2 regions of the Vibrio gallaecicus genome follow, and region 1 is predicted to be linked to the other one. Evidence: riboswitches for the same ligand, from Rfam matches in the RefSeq annotation. Region 1 holds a riboswitch; the other holds the start of a gene.
What was found. A riboswitch is a leader RNA that binds a small molecule or an ion and turns the genes downstream of it on or off. The one in region 1 is predicted to bind thiamine pyrophosphate.
Positions count from the first base shown of each region.

Region 2: linked by a shared signal. The riboswitch ahead of thiD (bifunctional hydroxymethylpyrimidine kinase/phosphomethylpyrimidine kinase) and the one ahead of thiC (phosphomethylpyrimidine synthase ThiC) in region 1 are both predicted to bind thiamine pyrophosphate.

Region 1 covers NZ_AP025490.1:3,229,007-3,232,217, forward strand. Annotated here, with positions in the region: gene thiC (phosphomethylpyrimidine synthase ThiC) at 1-1,219, opposite strand, end outside; TPP riboswitch at 1,354-1,452, opposite strand; gene crcB (fluoride efflux transporter CrcB) at 1,514-1,897, opposite strand; tRNA gene OCU78_RS14225 (tRNA-Trp) at 2,157-2,233, opposite strand; tRNA gene OCU78_RS14230 (tRNA-Asp) at 2,301-2,377, opposite strand; rRNA gene rrf (5S ribosomal RNA) at 2,446-2,561, opposite strand; rRNA gene OCU78_RS14240 (23S ribosomal RNA) at 2,689-3,211, opposite strand, start outside.
Region 2 covers NZ_AP025491.1:1,563,339-1,566,549, reverse strand. Annotated here, with positions in the region: gene OCU78_RS21840 (ABC transporter ATP-binding protein) at 1-857, opposite strand, end outside; gene thiD (bifunctional hydroxymethylpyrimidine kinase/phosphomethylpyrimidine kinase) at 847-1,722, opposite strand; TPP riboswitch at 1,822-1,933, opposite strand; gene OCU78_RS21830 (hypothetical protein) at 2,049-2,783, opposite strand; gene OCU78_RS21825 (LysR family transcriptional regulator) at 2,814-3,211, opposite strand, start outside.

The sequences.
Region 1 (3,211 bases):
AGAATTGAGCCTCATCATTGGCATCTGCAATAGAGCCTGGGCGTAAACCATCACCTAATGACAGAGCAACATCGTACTTTGCACAGATTTCACAGATTTCACGGAAATGGGTATAAAGGAAGCTTTCTTGGTGGTGAGCAAGACACCATTTCGCAATAATAGAACCGCCACGAGAGACAATACCTGTCACACGCTTAGCAGTCATTGGAACATAGCGCAGTAGTAAGCCAGCGTGAATAGTAAAGTAGTCAACACCCTGCTCTGCTTGTTCAATCAGCGTATCACGCATGACTTCCCAATTAAGATCTTCAGCAACGCCATTAACTTTTTCAAGGGCCTGGTACATTGGAACGGTACCAATCGGCACAGGGCTGTTACGTAGTATCCATTCTCGAGTTTCGTGAATATTACGTCCAGTAGACAGATCCATCACAGTGTCGCCGCCCCAACGAGTTGACCATACTAACTTCTCAACTTCCTCTTCAATTGAGGAGCTCACTGAAGAGTTACCAATATTAGCATTCACTTTCACTAGGAAGTTTCGACCAATGATCATTGGCTCTGATTCAGGGTGGTTAATATTTGAAGGGATAATAGCTCGTCCTTCAGCAACTTCTTTTCGAACAAACTCAGGGGTAATTTCTTTAGGTAGATTGGCACCAAAACTGTGTCCAGGATGTTGATGGTTTAGCTGTTCATCTGCAAACTTTTGACGCCCCATATTCTCACGAATGGCAATGTATTCCATTTCAGGAGTAATGATACCTTGTCGAGCATAGTGCAACTGTGTAACACAACTACCTTCAGTAGCACGCCTAATACGTGGTAGATTTCCATAACGTAGGTCATCGAGAGTCTCATCCTCTAACCTCTCCTTCGTATATACAGAACTTACGTCATCAAGTAATTCAGTATCGCTTCTTTCCTCAATCCAATTCTCTCTTAGCTTAGAAAGACCGCTGTAAAGGTCGATATCATGACTTGGATCGGTGTAAAAGCCTGAGGTGTCATAAACTTGAATAGGCTCATTAGGCTCAAATATAGGGGCATCTTTAGTACCTCCGACTAAGCTGTCAGCCAAAGATATTTCACGAACAGGTACTTGGATATCTGGGCGTGAACCTTCAATATAAGTTTTATTAGAGTTTGGGTAGGGTTGTACTGAAAGTGAATCAATAAATTGCTTCGCTTCCAATCTTGATTGTTTACGGCTCGACATAGCATTCTTCCTTGTTTGTTTTTTAAAACAAATATTTATTTTGGATAAAAATGCTTGGCGGATTAGATGCTACAAGAGGGATCACGCGCCTATAATTCAGCTGTGATCTAAGGATAGATTGACTAGAAACTAGTTAGATATCTACTCTTGTTCCCTTCGCAGGTATTAGCCTGATCAGGTTCAACGGATCCCGTATTAACGGTCTCAGCCATATGGCACTCCGACAAGTGATATCGAGTATATAAAATCAACTTAGATAAACCAAGCGACCTGTTAGATTTGTTGTAACTAAAGTTAAGATTTAATTAAAAGCTGGAAGCCAATCCATGCTGCGGAGATACTTAATACGACATTAAGTAAAACATTCAGACCCATCTTAAAAAAAGCGCCCTGCTGCATCAGTAATACATTATCCATAGAGAAGGTTGAAAAGGTAGTTAATGCACCAAGGAAACCTAAACCGATAATCTGTCGCCACGGTTCTGTAGCAAGTAGCTCATTTTCAAATGCAGCGATTAATAACCCCATGATAAACGAGCCAATAACATTAACCGTTAAAGTTCCGTATGGAAAACCTCGCCCAAATAATGCGACGCAAAGTTCTGATATTAGATAGCGTGAGCATGCACCAAATGCACCACCCACAGCGATAAAGCCCAAAATTGATAATTGTCCCATAGCTCCCCCCATTAAATTACTTGCTACATTCTAGCTTTTAGCTAAATAAAATCGAGTAAACAACATAAGATTATTCAGATAATTTAAAAAGTTACAGCTGTCACGTTAATCGTAGTTTCAGTAATAAGTAAGTTTCTTGATCAAGGAGTTGGATCCAGCTGGCGAGTAAAACGGAATGGATGAGTATTAAGATAGGAATCAACTATTTTCTTCCATATAGAAAAAAAGCTCATACTGAAAAGTATGAGCTTTTTTAATATGGCAGGGGTGGAGAGATTCGAACTCCCAACACGCGGATTTGGAATCCGCTGCTCTGCCAATTGGAGCTACACCCCTAAAATTTTTCTAACATAAGTTAGATTCGAAAAAAGCCTTGCATGTAGCAAGGCTTTTTCCTAAATAGTGGCGGAGTGGACGGGACTCGAACCCGCGACCCCCGGCGTGACAGGCCGGTATTCTAACCAACTGAACTACCACTCCGCAGTGGTCAACTCACTAAGTGAGCGTCCATATCTCCAGGTTGGTCAACCTAAAGATTATAATTTAAAGCCTGGCGATGTCCTACTCTCACATGGGGAAGCCCCACACTACCATCGGCGCTATTGTGTTTCACTTCTGAGTTCGGCATGGGATCAGGTGGGTCCACAATGCTATGGTCGCCAAGCAAATTTTGCTTTTACTTCCAGTTTTAAAAACTGAAGGCAAAATAATCTGGAAAGCTGTTTTTGTTCTCTTCAAACTCATTCAAGGTCTGGTATTTCTATGAGTCCACAAAACCCCTTGGGTGTTGTATGGTTAAGCCTCACGGGCAATTAGTACAGGTTAGCTCAATGCCTCGCAGCACTTACACACCCTGCCTATCAACGTCGTAGTCTACGACAACCCTTAAGGACGCTTAAAGCGTCAGGGAAAACTCATCTCAAGGCTCGCTTCGCGCTTAGATGCTTTCAGCGCTTATCGATTCCGAACTTAGCTACCGGGCAATGCCATTGGCATGACAACCCGAACACCAGAGGTTCGTCCACTCCGGTCCTCTCGTACTAGGAGCAGCCCCTTTCAATTTTCCAACGCCCACGGCAGATAGGGACCGAACTGTCTCACGACGTTCTAAACCCAGCTCGCGTACCACTTTAAATGGCGAACAGCCATACCCTTGGGACCGACTTCAGCCCCAGGATGTGATGAGCCGACATCGAGGTGCCAAACACCGCCGTCGATATGAACTCTTGGGCGGTATCAGCCTGTTATCCCCGGAGTACCTTTTATCCGTTGAGCGATGGCCCTTCCATTCAGAACCACCGGATCACTATGACC
Region 2 (3,211 bases), on a different replicon from region 1:
CTAGGAGGACAAGTCGAAGGCACTGAAAGAGGGTGAGCATTAGCTGGAGTGCCTTGTAATACATACAAGTTATTTGCTAAACGGACCGCTTCTTGGGGATCATGAGTAATCAACACAACGGTTTTATCTTGAAGCAACTCACTGGCGAGAGTTTGTAACTTATGTCTGTTGACAGCATCAAGCGCTGAAAATGGCTCATCCATCAATACGACGGGTTTGTCTTGCATCAGCGTTCGAGCTAATGCAACGCGCTGGCGCATTCCACCAGAAAGTTGAGCAGGTTTTGCATCTGCGTAGTCAGCCAGCCCGACTGCTTTTAAGAGTGAGAGAGCCTTTGCTTGAACATTGTTAGCAGAAGTAGCCTGTTTTGAAATATCGTGTTTAGAAGCTGAATGCTTAGAAATAGAGCCGTTTGACTGAGTCATAAAACGCTCACTTAAACAGACGTTATCAATCACTGAAAGCCAAGGCAGTAGAAGATCTTGCTGCGCCATGTAGGCGATACGACCCTGCAAAGGCAGGGTATCTGAGGTAGACAGTGAGCCATTCCATTCGACTTTGTCTTCTAGCAAACCAGCTAAATAACGTAAGACGGTGGTTTTCCCGCAACCACTTCGACCAAGTAGTACTGTCCATTTCCCAGCTTCAAGGTGTAAATGCAGGTTAGCTAAGGTATCTACAGCACTATCTTGGTAACGCAAGCTGGCATTATTTATTTCAATACCGACCTTGCTTATCTCGACATCTACCTTGTTTATTTCAATACCGACTTTTAACTGGCTTGTATGGTCTACGTGCACTGGTTTCTTTGGCTGACATTCAGGTGCTTCCTGTATGTCAGCAGTATTAGCGGACATTAGCATGCCCTGCATAGAAGTGGTTTACTGGTCCATGCCCTTGCCCAACTTGTAGTTCATCCGCGTGAGCAATCGCTTCAGATATGTATTTTTTACCTAAATTTACCGCTTGGTTTAGTTCATTACCTTGAGCTAGAAAAGACGCAATAGCGGAAGAAAGGGTACAGCCAGTACCATGAGTGTTTTTGGTCGGGTAGCGCTTTGCACTGATTAGAGATGAGCTACTTGGTAGTATGAGCAAATCATTACTGTTTTCGTCTTTCTCTAAATGACCACCTTTCAGTAAAACCGCCTTTGCGCCTAATGCTCTTAACTCTTCAACCATGTCTTGCATGTCAGATTCGCTTTCAGGCACTGGTTTCCCTGTTAAAGCCGCACCTTCCGGTAGGTTCGGGGTGATAATATCCGCAAGTGGGATCAGCTCTGCTTTTAATGTACTGATGGCCGATTCTTTCAGCAGTAAATCACCGCTGGTCGCTACCATTACTGGGTCGATAACTAAATGTTTTGGTTGGTACTGCTTAATTTTTTCGGCAACAACTTTGATAATCTCAGAGTCTGCCAGCATGCCGACTTTGACAGCCACAATATTTAGATCGGTGAAAACAGCGTCTAACTGGCTTGCCACGTGTTCTAAGGGGATGGGGAAAATGGCAGATACGCCTTGAGTGTTTTGCGAAGTGATAGCTGTGATGACAGAGCAAGCGAAGCTGCCAGTTGCAGACATAGCTTTGATATCAGCTTGAATACCCGCGCCGCCGCCACTGTCTGAACCTGCGATGGTTAAAACGATCGGTGTCGTTAAATCTGAAATGGTATTTTGTGAAAGGTATTCTGAATGAAGCGATTGTATTGGTGATGTCATGATGGCTCCTACTGTCGAAAAGACGCAGGAGAACAGGCATAGATCGATGAAAGGCGTGCAGTGAGAACAATGAGTGAAGACCCTATTGAAGTACTACGCAGATCAATGCTTATAGTTCCCTACGCCAGTGCTAACTGAATCAGGTTCAACGGGTCTCGAATCACGATCTCAGCAAATTCAGATAACTGTATTTGCCCCCCGACTATTGAGCATAATCATAACAGTACTTCCTACCTTGGGGTACTGATTTTAGACAGCCTAAGTATATTATAAAGTCTTAAAGTAGATATTCTAAATGGGATGATAAGTTTTAATTTACGTTTGAGTTAAAGATAACCAATGGCGTTATGGATGTTTGAAAAAAGCACATCATTGACGATTTCATCTTTAATCATTTTTTGATTGTTCGCCAACTCAACATCTGAAGAGATCCTAAAGCGTTTCAGTTCTGAATCGATAAGGTTGTAGATATGAACCCCATTCGTTGTTGAACCATTCGTACTTTTAATTACAGACGAGCTATCAGACGAGATTGCCTCGAAATCAAAGCTATATGAAAGCGCATTTTTCCAGCTTTTTGAGTCGTCAGTGATATCAAAATTCAAGTTTTCGACATCATTGATTTTTGAACCGGTTGGATAGTACAACATAGCGTCGATACCGATTAGGTTATCTTCTATAAGGCTGCGGTTAACGGTGAGTTTGAGGGTTGAAAACTCACCACGAGCATTGGCTTCATTTTGTTCGTCAAACTCAGAATAATGGATAGAAAAATCTTCAGTGGTTGGGTCCCAATGACAACTTAAATTGTATGCTGTATCCGTAGCAATGGCATTGGTGTAATTGGTGTGGCAGATGCTAATAATGTGCGCATAATCAATGCCTAAATGTTCAGAAACGTCTTGATAAGTCTCTTTTAGTTTATTGTCTATCTGGGTTTCACTTAGTTTATTTTCTGGAAGTGAAGCCTTGCTTTGAACATCAACATCGTTACATGCAATAAGGGTAGGTAAGGCGCTAAGAGCCAGCAATTTTTTTAACTTTGGAGTTTTATTTAGCATTGGAGTCCAGGACGTAATTTTAAAGGCGATTTAGTAATGATTAATCAAATGACGTTTAAGCCATTGCGTTGCAACTCCGTTTGCCTTTAACTCTGGGGTGATAAGCTCAATTCTGAGTAAGTGCCCCTTTTCACTGATTTCCGATTCAATGATATCGATTCGTTCTTGATTTTCTAATGCGACTGATTTTGGAATGACTGCCCAGCCAATGTCATTTTCAACCAAGGTGATCACTGACTCCATATCACTAACATTCACTCTCTCGATATCCGGTAAATCTATGTATTTATGTTCAAGGTTATAGATACTAGAGCGTGAAACTTGTTTAAAACCAAACAAATCGGCATGCCCAACAGGTGTTTTGGTTAATGGATTACCCTTGGAGCAAATTAAGCAGGTTTCTATGTAGTCTATGGTTTGAAAACGTA